Regions from separate parts of the Streptococcus sp. Marseille-Q5619 genome, predicted to be linked through region 3. Evidence: predicted binding sites of a transcription regulator. Region 3 holds the regulator's gene; each other region holds the start of a gene.
What was found. Region 3 encodes NrdR, which represses ribonucleotide reductase genes. Its sites were predicted from a motif close to ACACNATATATNGTGT; they were not measured.

Region 1: the regulator NrdR is predicted to act here: its motif matches at 2,452-2,467, upstream of nrdD (anaerobic ribonucleoside-triphosphate reductase).
Region 2: the regulator NrdR is predicted to act here: its motif matches at 2,737-2,752, upstream of nrdH (glutaredoxin-like protein NrdH).

Annotation. Positions count from the first base shown of each region.
Region 1 is NZ_CAMPPO010000002.1:658,882-663,233, forward strand. It holds gene OC530_RS04265 (hypothetical protein) at 33-173, opposite strand; gene nrdD (anaerobic ribonucleoside-triphosphate reductase) at 185-2,392, opposite strand; gene OC530_RS04275 (damage-inducible protein CinA) at 2,507-4,045, opposite strand; gene cls (cardiolipin synthase) at 4,300-4,352, opposite strand, start outside.
Region 2 is NZ_CAMPPO010000001.1:87,740-92,091, reverse strand. It holds gene OC530_RS00445 (YkgJ family cysteine cluster protein) at 1-377, opposite strand, end outside; gene ptsP (phosphoenolpyruvate--protein phosphotransferase) at 510-2,243, opposite strand; gene OC530_RS00435 (phosphocarrier protein HPr) at 2,249-2,512, opposite strand; gene nrdH (glutaredoxin-like protein NrdH) at 2,863-3,081, shown strand; gene nrdE (class 1b ribonucleoside-diphosphate reductase subunit alpha) at 3,162-4,352, shown strand, end outside.
Region 3 is NZ_CAMPPO010000004.1:245,301-249,652, reverse strand. It holds gene OC530_RS06640 (hypothetical protein) at 114-881, opposite strand; gene OC530_RS06635 (ABC transporter ATP-binding protein) at 898-1,593, opposite strand; gene OC530_RS06630 (GntR family transcriptional regulator) at 1,598-1,963, opposite strand; gene nrdR (transcriptional regulator NrdR) at 2,104-2,577, shown strand; gene OC530_RS06620 (replication initiation and membrane attachment family protein) at 2,578-3,747, shown strand; gene dnaI (primosomal protein DnaI) at 3,748-4,352, shown strand, end outside.

The sequences.
Region 1 (4,352 bases), on a different contig from region 3:
ACTAAGAGAAAAGCGAGAGTTGACTCTCACTTTTATTTTTTCTTATTCTTGTTTAAAAATTGTTCTCTGAGGTTGAGCAAACGTTCTTTTTTACCAGCTCCACCTTTAGAGTGTTTCTCGTGATAACGGGTCACTTGTGCACGCCCCTTATCGTCTAATTGATATTTTCCCATTTCATTTCTTTCTAATTTGTTACTTGATGACCAGCCATTTTAATCGTTGAGCCATTCATGTGTTTGACACGCGCAGCGATTTCCTTGTGACGTCCATTAACCATTGGTCTCGCTTGAGGATTGCCTAAATAGCCACAAGTCCGTTTAACAACGTCTACTGTTTTAGGGTCGCTATTTCCACAGTTTGGACAAGCAAATCCTCTCTCAGTTGGTTCAAAATCCCCTTCAAAGTCACACTTGTAGCAACGGTCAATCGGAGTATTGGTGCCTAGATAGCCTACACGGTCATAAGCATAATCCCAGACAGCTTCCAATGCTTTAGGATTTTGCTGAAGAACTGGATACTCACAATAATGGATGAAACCACCTGACGCACCTGCTTCTGGATAGACTTTCTCAAAGTCTAATTTTTCAAACGGGGTTGGATTTTTACGAACATCGTAGTGGAAAGAATTGGTGTAGTATTCCTTGTCTGTAATATCAGGAATAGAGCCAAACTTGTCTGTATCTAGTCGACAGAAACGGTCTGTCAAGCTTTCGGACGGTGTTGAGTAGATAGAGAAATGGTAGCCATATTGGTCAGACCACTCTTCTACACGGCGTTTCATATCACGAATGATATCCAGCGTGAACTCCTTGGCTTCTGGATTGTGTTCCCAGCTGTTACCAAAGAAAACGGTCGCCACTTCGTACAAACCGATGTAACCCAGCGAAACGGTTGCCCGACGATTCTTAAAGAGCTGGTCAACACTTTCTTCTTTACCTAGACGATGGCCAAAAGCACCGTATTGATAAAGGATAGGAGCATTGGCTGGCGTCGCTTCTTTAGTACGTTCGACACGGTAAACAAGAGCATCTTCCGCAATATTCATTCGCTCGTTGAAGATTTCCCAGAACTTATTCATGTCGCCCTCAGACTCAAGGGCAATACGAGGCAGGTTAACCGTCACAACACCCAGATTCATGCGACCTGAATTGACTTCTACACCATTTTCGTCTTTCCATCCTTGGAGGAAAGAACGACAGCCCATAGGTACCTTGAAGGAACCTGTCAAGTCAACAATCTTATCATATGACAAAACATCCGGATACATCCGCTTGGTTGCACACTCAAGAGCCAACTGCTTAATATCGTAGTTGGGAGTCCCTTCTTCCAAGTTAAGGCCTCTTTTCAGCGTAAAAATCAGTTTAGGGAAGATAGCCGTTCGATGTTCTGAACCAAGGCCCTTGATTCGGATGTTCAAGATAGCTTTTTGAATTTCACGCTCAAAACGATTGGTTCCTAGACCAAAACCTAGCGAAGTAAAAGGTGTTTGACCATTTGAAGTGAAGAGAGTATTGATTTCATACTCAAGGGATTGCATGGCATCATAGATGTCTTTTTGCGTTTTCTTCCAGGCATAATCTTCCCGTTTTTCAGGCAAGACCCACTCTTCTGCATCTTTGAGGTGTTTTTGGTAATTCTTCTCTGCGTAAGGAGCCAAAACTTCATCGATACGGTCAGCTGAACAGCCACCGTACTGGCTAGAAGCAACGTTGGCGATGATTTGCGAAATCTGTGCTGTCGCAGTCTGAATAGACTTGGGGCTCTCTACCTCCGCATTTCCAATCTTAAAACCATTTTCCAACATACCTTTAAAGTCAATCAAACAGCAGTTGGTCATAGGGGTATAGGGGCTGTAGTCCAAATCGTGATAGTGGATATCTCCCTTTTGGTGGGCATTGGCTACGTGCTTAGGAAGCATTTGCAGTCCGATTGATTTCCCAACAATTCCTGCTGTCAAATCACGCTGGGTGTTGAAGACATCGCTGTCTTTATTAGCATTTTCATTGACAACTGCCTGATCTTTGTTAAGAAGTTTATGGATACTAAAGTTAATATCTGTCGCTTTTGAGCGCTCAAAATCCCTTTGTGTCCGATAAGTAATATACTCCTCAGCTAGCGCATATTCTTTGGCTTCGAGGAGTTCATGTTCTACAATATTTTGAATTTCGTAAATCTTAACCCCCTGTGGAAAGCGACTATGAATTTCTGTGACAATTCGCTCGGTCAGAGCATTGAGGCGTTTTTCGACCAAGGGTGTCACATCCATAACCTTGTCTGCTGCCTTGTGGAGAGCCTTGTCAATCTTGTCCACATCAAATACAACACGTCTCCCATCTCGTTTCTCGACGAAGAGAGTTGGCAAAATTGTAATTTTTTCTTCTAGTGCAATCATATGCATGCTCTTTTCTAAAATGTTCTTTCTAAAAAGTATTATACCACTCTAAAAAGAAAAATCAATATCTTGTGTTAAAAATCCTAAAATTTTTAACACAAGATATTGATTTGGTTATTTGATTTTATAGACTTTAAACTCTGAGTAATCCGTCTTTACTTGTTGGTAATTTTCTTTCAAGATTGTTTCTACTTCAGACCAGACTGGCACCTTGTCATTTACCACAATCACCTTGGGTTGTTTTTCTTTCAAGTCATTAAGTAGCTTATTCCGGTTTTCCTCAGTTGCTGTATAGTGCATCGGGGACAAAATAGCCGATGGCGACAAGCGCTCACTCTTACGATAAAGAGTCGCAGTATCATCCCATGCATAGATAGCATCTTCCGTACTTGTCTCCTCTTTTACTAAATCAGCAAGACGATCACGTTCTTGATAAGGTACCGGATAAAGGACAAACTTCATCAAAAAAGGAACAGACAAAAGATAGACAAGCCCTAAAACTGGCAGATATAGATTTCCTTTGAAAAAACGACTCCATAGACTAACTGGCGTTTCTCTTCGTCTTCGTCTAACACTACGCCCCCTCTGTTGACTCTTAATATTGGTTACCAATAAAAGTAGGAAAACAGGGAAGACGACCATCAAATAAGAAGCGTGCAGAGGCTCTTGTGAAAAGAAAAGCAAAATCAAACCTAAAATTGTCACAAGACTTGCAGGAACCGAAATGACGTATAGTTTAGAGGGTTTGGATTGAAAGAGACCTAAAAAGATACAAACCACAAATCCCAAACCAAGGGACAACAAGCCATAAAACAAAACATTTTCTAACAATGCCGAAACAGAAACCAAACGAATGGAATGAATTGGATACAAAATTCCACTAATAGCATCCCCAAAACTTCCTGTTGCAACACTATAGTAGGCAGTTGGATAAAAGACCAGTGAAAAACCTAAAGTCACTGCAAGAAACTGATAAAATCCATGTGCAAAGCGTCTATGCCCAAGGTTAAAGACCAACAAGCCTAAACTCACTACAGCAATAAACAGGAGCGATGACAAGGGGGCAAAGAAAAATCCTCCCGCCAAAGCCAGCCCAATCCGTATAAATCCCTTATCATGGCTTGGATTGCTTAGATAAGCCGCAACTAAACTAAAGGCCGCGAATAAGAAAGGAAGCGCTAAAAGAGTCGCATAGCCTCCACCAAAAGCAAGACCTGTAACTAGCATGTAAAAAATAGTCACCACTTGTCCAGCTTGCTCTCCTTGCTCTGTCAAGGTATCCGCTGATCTAAAGAGGAAAAATCCTCCTGCTACCAAGGCTAACCACTCAAAGATGGCAAAGAAAAATCCGCCCTGAGTCACGTAAGTCAGCAAATAATAAAGCAAACCTTGACTTCCATAATAGTCGCTGTAAATTTTCCCTGCCTGATGAAGCGCCCAACCTGCATAAAAATCCTGCACTTCCTGTGCACTCATTAAATCGAGTAATAGCGGTACTCCTAGAGTTATCCCTGTTACAAGCGTACTCCATAGTAAAATTTTTACCAAAGGAAGACGACTTGATTCACGATGATGCGATTCTTGTTCGATTTGGTATTCTAGAGGTTCACGATTCTCCTGATGAACTTCTTCTACTCTACCATACACACTCATATCGTTTCTCCTATTCAATTTATCTGTCTTAGTATATCAAAAAGTCCTAGGATTGTCAGCTTGCGATGGCTGTTTGAGTGATTTTTGCATAGTTTCACAAAGGTTTCAATTTCCCGAAATCGATGTAAATTCGTCTGTTTAAATGTTTTGATATAATCCAATTCTTTCTGAGTCAGCATCGTCCCTCCCTATATCTTTCTATTCGTAAAAAGCAAGAAAAAGAGGACTCGGTCATTTCCTAAGTCCTAGATTTCTTATAAGATTGGGGCGAATAACTGGGCGATTTCTTTTACAAGCTTTTGATACC
Region 2 (4,352 bases), on a different contig from region 3:
CGGCAGGCCTTGGGACGAACATCATAGATGGAACAGAGATTATCTCCTCCTAGAAAGGGACAAGGCATGGATTTAAAAACCTTATCGCCATCTGCATCTACCTGAAGGAACTCCGCTTCAAAAGCTGGTAATTTCATCTTAAAATACTTGGCGATTCGTGTAATATCCGCTTCTTTAAAGTCCGGTCCCAATGTCTTACAACAATTGGCACAGGCCGTGCAATCAATTTCCTCAAAGACTTCTTGGTGAATCTGCTGGGCTATCTTGTCTAGGTTTTTAGGAGGTTTTTTCTTTAGATTGGCTAAAACTTTACGGTGTTCCTTCTGCTTTTGCATGGCTAGCTGGTGGTAATACTCAATATCAATTTCTTTAGACATGATTTCTCTCTTATTCTATTTGCTTCTCCTATTATATCATGCCTCTTCATCATTGAAAAGTGGACTTTACAAGACTATACTATTCCCGAATGTATCAAAAAACCTTGCAACTAGGTTACAAGGTTAATGAAATTAATCAAAGTTAACGTATTCTTTTTGAAGTTCAAGGACTTCTTCCATTGTTGAACACTCTGTAAGGGCACGGTTAGCGTACTCTTCCATCTTAGCAGTATCCAATTTCTTCATCAAGCTACGTGTTCGAAGTACAGATGTTGCTGACATAGAGAACTCATCCAAGCCCATTCCGACAAGAAGTGGAACAGCTTTTTGGTCACCAGCCATCTCACCACACATACCAGCCCATTTACCTTCAGCGTGAGCTGCCTTGATAACATTGTTGATCAAGCGAAGGATTGATGGGTTATATGGTTGGTAAAGGTATGAAACTTGTTCGTTCATACGGTCTGCTGCCATTGAGTATTGGATCAAGTCGTTTGTACCAATTGACATGAAGTCTACTTCTTTAGCAAATTGGTCTGCAAGCATCGCTGCTGCAGGGATTTCAATCATGATACCAACTTGGATGTCATCCGCAACTGCAACACCTTCAGCAAGAAGGTTTGCTTTTTCTTCTTCATAAACTGCTTTAGCTGCACGGAATTCTTTCAAGAGGGCAACCATTGGGAACATGATACGCAATTGACCATGAACAGAAGCACGAAGAAGGGCACGGATTTGTGTACGGAACATTGCATCTCCAGTTTCAGAAATAGAGATACGAAGGGCACGGAATCCAAGGAATGGGTTCATTTCATGTGGCATATCGAAGTAAGGAAGTTCCTTATCTCCACCGATATCCATTGTACGAACAACTACTGGTTTACCATTCATTCCCTCAAGTACAGCCTTGTATGCTTCATACTGCTCATCTTCAGTTGGGAAGTCTTGAGAATCCATGTACAAGAACTCTGTACGGTAAAGTCCAACCGCTTCTGCACCGTTGTTGTTAACACCTTCCACGTCTTTTGGAGTACCGATGTTAGCAGCCAACTCGAAGTGTTTACCGTCAGCAGTCACTGTTTGAGCATCTTTCAAAAGGGCCCATTCAGCTTTTTGTTTAGCATAAGCTTCACCAGCTGCTTTAAATTCTGCCGCTTGTTCATCTGTTGGGTTGATAATCACTTCACCAGTAATTCCGTTAACGGCAAGGATATCACCGTCTTTCACCACTTCAGTGATGTTATTTGTTCCCAATACAGCTGCAATTTCAAGTGTACGTGCCATGATAGCTGAGTGGCTTGTACGTCCACCGATATTTGTTACAAAAGCTTTTACAAAGTTTTTGTCCAATTGAGCTGTATCAGATGGTGTCAAGTCATGCGCAATCACGATTACTTCTTCATTGATAGAAGCTGGGTTTGGCAATTTCTTACCAAGAAGATTTGCCAATACACGTTTTGTCACGTCGCGGATATCCGCTGCACGTTCTTGCATATATGGGTTGTCTTCCATACCTTCAAAGATAGTGATGAACATGTCAGTCACTTCTTTAAGACCTGCTTCTGCATTGACTTTCTTAGCACGAATTGTTTCTTTAATCTGACCAATCAATTCTGGGTCAGAAAGAACCATCAAATGAGCGTCAAAAACTTGAGCCGCTTCTTCACCAAGCGTACCTACAGCTTTCTCGCGGATAAGAGAAAGCTCGTTTTGAGAAGCTTCAAGAGCAACATCCAAACGAGCCTCTTCTGCGTTTGTATCTTCGACTGAAATAGTCTCGAATGACAAATCCGGTTGAACGAGTAGATATGCTTTTGCAACTGCAACACCGTCAGATGCTGCGATTCCTTTAAGCATTTCTGTCATTTCCCTTATGCCAATCCTTCTTTTTCCATTGTTTCTGAGATTGCAGCGATAGCGTCATCTGCATCTGCACCTTCAGCTGAGATAGTTACGTCAGCACCTTGGCCAACACCAAGACTCATAACACCCATAATTGATTTAAGGTTAACTGATTTACCTTTGTATTCAAGAGTGATATCTGAAGCAAATTTGCTAGCAGTTTGCACCAACAATGTTGCTGGACGTGCGTGAATACCTGTTTCTGCCACTACGTGGAAATCTTTAGAAGCCATAGTTTGACTCTCCTTTTGTTCTTTCTTTTTTTGAGTTATATGTGATAACCCTTACAGTTTGGTATTATACCATCTTCTAGGATTTTTTTCAAGCATTTTCTGGATTTTCCTTCAATTTCCTTTCAGATAACTTGCTGAAAATCTTCTATCCTAGATAACAAAACACAGGATATAGTTTCTTTAAAAACGATTTATAGGATAATCATTGCTGTTTTATAAAGTAAACACTACATATTGTGTTTTGTGAGCTTGACTAGAAAAACAGACCACTATATTTAGTTCAAATCATTGACAAAATTTTATTTTCTGATATACTAGGATAGTATTAAATTTTGAAGAGGAGTTACACAATGGTAACCGTTTATTCTAAAAACAACTGTGTCCAATGTAAGATGACCAAACGTTTCTTGGACAGTAATAATGTCTCTTATCGTGAAATCAATCTTGATGAGCAACCTGAGTACATCGCTCAAGTTAAAGAGCTCGGTTTTAGCGCAGCTCCTGTTATCCAAACACCAACTGAAGTCTTTTCAGGTTTCCAACCAGGAAAACTGAAACAATTAGCATAATCTTAGTACATCATCCAGAAGAAACTGCTTTTAGGGCTAACTTAGAAGCCTTTCTTTTGTAATTAGATAAGGGAAATTTTATGGGATTAAAACATCTTGAAGACGTGACTTACTTCCGTCTCAATAACGAAATTAACCGTCCTGTTAATGGACAAATCATGCTTCATAAAGATAAGGAAGCCTTGGATGCCTTCTTTAAAGAAAATGTCGTTCCAAACACTATGGTTTTTGATTCAATTACTGATAAAATCAACTACCTCATTGAACACAACTACATCGAAACAGCCTTTATCAAGAAATACCGTCCAGAGTTCTTGGAAGAATTGGCTCAATTTATCAAAGACCAAAACTTCCAATTCAAGTCTTTCATGGCTGCTTATAAATTTTACAATCAATATGCCTTAAAGACTAATGACGGTGAATACTATCTTGAAAGTATGGAAGACCGTGTCTTCTTTAACGCCCTTTATTTCGCTGATGGGAATGAAGCTGTTGCAATCGATATTGCCAATGAAATCATCCACCAACGCTACCAACCTGCTACTCCTTCCTTCTTGAATGCTGGACGTGCTCGTCGTGGGGAGTTGGTATCTTGTTTCTTAATCCAAGTGACGGATGACATGAACTCTATCGGACGTTCTATCAACTCTGCCCTTCAACTTTCACGTATTGGTGGTGGTGTGGGAATTACCCTCAGCAACCTTCGTGAAGCTGGTGCACCTATCAAGGGTTATGAAGGAGCAGCTTCTGGTGTCGTACCAGTTATGAAACTCTTCGAAGATAGCTTCTCTTACTCAAACCAATTGGGGCAACGTCAAGGTGCTGGGGTTGTCTACCTCAACGTCTTTCACCCAGATATCATCGCCTTCCTTTCAACTAAGAAAGAAAATGCCGATGAAAAAGTTCGTGTCAAAACCCTATCACTTGGTGTTGTAGTACCAGATAAATTCTACGAATTGGCGCGTAAAAATGAAGAAATGTACCTCTTCAGCCCTTACTCTGTAGAAAAAGAATACAATGTCCCATTCAACTACATCGACATTACTGAAAAATACGATGAATTGGTCGCAAATCCAAATATTCGCAAGACAAAAATCAAGGCGCGTGATTTAGAAACTGAAATCTCTAAATTGCAACAGGAGTCTGGTTATCCTTATGTAGTCAATATTGATACGGCTAACCGTGCAAATCCTGTTGATGGAAAGATTATCATGAGTAACTTGTGTTCTGAGATTCTTCAAGTCCAAGAACCAAGTCTTATCAACGATGCT
Region 3 (4,352 bases):
ACATGTAATCAGTTTTAAAGTCATTATACTCCTTTTTGTTAAATACTTCATATAAAAATGTAAGTCCTGAGAACGAAAAAAGTCTAGCGAGTTATTGTCGCTAGACTTTAAAACTATTGCAAATTAACCTTGTTTCTCAAGATATAGTAGGTTCCGAGGTAAAAGATAGCTATGAAAATGAGTTCTTCAACAATACTTATACTTGCTCCCATATAGAAATGGTCATTGAGTCCTACAAGTGAATTGACATAGAAATTAGAACTAAGATTGAAGGAAAGTTCAATAAATCCAATGACGATTTGGATACCAATGTAGGCTGCAACAGCGAGTGCTGTACGGTATTCATTGAAAAGCTGTCCAATGGAAATAGCCAAGTAGATGCAGAGTATACTGGAAATGGTATTTAGTAGGAAGGATATACCTGTAAGAAAGATCTGAGGGAGATGTGTTTCTACAAATGTAATCACATAAGAAAGAGGGATCCATTCTGAAGCCGTTATGGTCACAATAATAACAGCACTTAGAGCTAGGACAGCAGTGCTAATCAACGACCAGATAAAGGCACCGATTAGTTTGGTTGTGATGATATGGTGTTCAGAAACTGGCAAGGTCAAAGTCAGATAGCCTTGTCGGTCATAGACACTGCCTTTAAAGCGTTTAATGATTAAGAAAAGAGTTGAAATCCCAAGTGTAATCATCAAGCCACCAAAGACGAGGGCTAGAAAAAGTAGCATAGTAGGTTGACTTTCTTTGACAGGCAGATTGTTATAGGTCTGTGCTTGTATCCCGATAAGGGCAGAAAGGACTAGCACGGCTGCGTAGAGGGCTAAATACCACTTGTTAACATTTTTAAATTCGTAGCGAACTAAATTCCAAAACATAAATAATCTCCTTTGCTTAGGCCTTAAATTCCTGACGGAAGAGTTGGTCAATGGATTCACCCGACTCATAGCGAATATCGTCTACATTGCCTTGACGAACGACTTTTCCGTCTTTGAGGAAGACAATTTCATCCAAGATTGGCTCGATATCTGAAATCAAGTGGGTAGAAATCAAAACGGTAGAAGTTGGTGAGTAGTTGTTGATGATGGTATTGAGGATATAATCACGGGCTGCTGGGTCCACCCCACCAATGGGTTCGTCCAGAACATAGAGGCGAGCATCACGGCTCATAACCAAAATCAGTTGTACCTTTTCCTTGTTTCCTTTTGATAGTTTCTTGAGACGACTATTTTCATCAATGCCTAGGTCTGCAAGCAGATGATGGGCGCGTTCAAGATTAAAATCTTTATAGAAGGTCTTGAAGTAGGTTAGGGCTTCTTTGACCTTCATTTGCTCATTGAGATAGGTTGTATCTGGCAAATAAGCTACGATGGCCTTGGTTGCTGGACTTGGGTCCATGTCGTTGATAAGGACGCGTCCTTGATCTGGTTGCAAGAGGGCATTGATTAGTTTAATCAGGGTTGTTTTTCCTGAGCCGTTTGGGCCAAGGAGACCAACAATTTTTCCAGCTGGGATCTCAAGGGAAACATTTTCAAGGGCTGGTGTTGCTCCATAAGATTTGGATACATTTTCAAATGCTAATAATGACATAGGCTTAAACTCCTTTAATATAATCGCCGACTACGCCTGGTAGTTCTTCTTTTTCATAGCCAAAATGGGTCATGGAGGAAACGAAGTGTTCCAATTCTTCTTCCGATAATTGTTTGCGCGATTGGGCGATTAGCTCCTTATCCTCAGTTACGAATCGTCCAGTTGTGCGCTTGCTGTAGACAAATCCTTCTCGTTCGAGGTCTGACAAGGCTCTTTGGATGGTGTTTGGATTGACCCCTGCCTCGCTAGCTAGCTCTCTCACGGTCGGAAGTTGTTGATTGGGTTCCAGTGTATGGGAAACAATCTGAAGCTTGATTTTCTCCATAATCTGTAAATAGATGGGTTTTTTGTTGTCAAATGTCCAGGACATCTTGGTCTCCTTTCTTTTTATCTATTTGTCTTAATTAAATAATACAACAAAACAAAAAACTTGTCAAGCAAAAAGAAGAATTGTTTTGGGAATCGTTTAAAAAATGGTATAATGAAAAGAAAACGATAAGGAGGGAAAGGATGCGTTGTCCAAAATGTGGGGCTACCAAGTCAAGTGTTATCGATAGTCGCCAAGCAGAAGAAGGGAACACTATTCGTAGAAGACGTGAGTGCGATGAATGCCAGCACCGTTTTACAACCTACGAACGAGTAGAAGAAAGAACCTTAGTGGTTGTTAAAAAAGATGGCACACGGGAACAATTCTCCAGAGATAAAATCTTTAATGGGATTATCCGCTCAGCCCAGAAACGTCCTGTGTCAAGTGATGAAATCAACATGGTAGTCAATCGTATCGAACAGAAACTCCGTGGTCGAAATGAAAACGAAATTCAAAGTGAGGACATTGGTTCACTCGTCATGGAGGAGTTGGCTGAATTGGATGAGATTACCTATGTACGTTTTGCCAGTGTCTATCGTAGTTTTAAGGATGTCAGTGAGTTAGAGAGCTTACTCCAACAAATCACCCAGTCCTCTAAAAAGAAAAAGGAAAGATAAATGAAGCCAATTGACCGTTTTTCTTATCTAAAGAATAATCGGGTGTCGCAAGATACCTCATCTCTGGTACAGTGCTACCTCCCGATTATCGGTCAGGAGGCACTGAGCCTTTATCTTTATACAATCAGTTTTTGGGATAATGGCAGAAAGGAATACCTCTTTTCAAGTATTCTCAACCATCTCAATTTTGGAATGGATAGATTGATAAAAGCCCTGAAAATCCTATCTGCTTTCAATCTCTTGACCCTCTATCAAAAGGGGGAAGTTTATCAGCTAGCCCTCCATGCTCCTCTTTCGAGTCAGGATTTTTTGGAACACCCTGTTTATCGTAGACTCTTGGAAAAAAAGATTGGCGATGCAGCTGTGGAGGATTTGAAAGTTGAGAGTGCTGAGGGAGAAGAAATACCTATCTCGCTCAATCAAGTCTTTCCAGATTTGGAAGAACTGGGAAGTCAAGAAGACCTTAGTCTCAAGAAGAAAGTGGCCAACGATTTTGACTTGGACCATTTTCGTCAGCTTATGGCTAGAGATGGCCTTCGCTTTGCGGATGAGCAGTCCGATGTCTTAAACCTCTTTGCCATTGCCGAGGAGAAGAAATGGACTTGGTTTGAGACCTATCAATTGGCTAAGTCAACAGCTGTTTCCCAGGTCATTTCAACCAAACGCATGCGGGAAAAAATCGCTCAAAAACCGATTTCTTCTGATTTTAGTCCTAAGGAAGCAACCATTATCAAGGAAGCAAAAAGTAAAACTGCCCTGCAGTTCTTGGCAGAAATCAAGCAAACACGTAAGGGAACCATTACCCAAACAGAAAGAGAACTCTTGCAACAGATGGCTGGCTTGGGCTTGCTGGACGAAGTCATCAATATCATTCTCTTATTGACCTTTAATAAGGTGGATTCAGCAAACATCAATGAGAAATATGCCATGAAAGTGGCCAATGACTATGCCTATCAAAAGATACATTCGGCAGAAGAGGCAGTCTTGCGCATCCGTGAGAGAGGGCAGAAGAATCAGGCTCAAAAGGCTAGTAAACCGAGTCCTACCAAGTCCAATGTACCCAAGTGGAGCAATCCAGATTATAAGAATGAAACCAGCGAGGAAACTCGTCTGGAACTAGAACGTAAGAAACAAGAACTATTAGCTCGATTAGAAAAAGGAGGAGATTAGATGGAAAGTGTCGGAGACGTACTCAAACGTCAACCTAGCCGTTTTCATTATCAAGATTTGGTTCAGAAAATCATGAAGGACCCTGATGTTGCGGCCTTTATCCAGCAAGAATCCTTGACTCCAGAGGAATTGAAACGCAGTATCTCCAAGTTTAATCAGTACATCACCGAGCGTGATAAGTTTCTTCGTGGTGATACGGATTATATTGCCAAAGGCTACAAGCCTATACTAGTCATGAATCATGGCTATGCGGACGTTTCTTATGAAGAAACTCCTGAACTAATTGCGGCGGAAAAAGAAGCGGCTATTAAGAACCGTCTCAAGTTAATCAATCTGCCAGCCAGTCTCAGGAAAGCTAGTTTGGCTCAAGTAGACTTGGATGATTTGGGGCGCTTACCAGTTTTTGAAAAGTTATTAGCATTCGTGGAGCAATATCCAGCTATTCGAAAAGGTCTTTACTTGTATGGAGACTTTGGTGTGGGTAAAAGTTTCATGGTGGCTGCCTTAGCTCATGATTTATCAGAAAAACGTGGTGTTTCCTCCACTCTTCTCCACTATCCTAGCTTTGTCATTGATGTCAAAAATGCTATTAGTGATGGTAATGT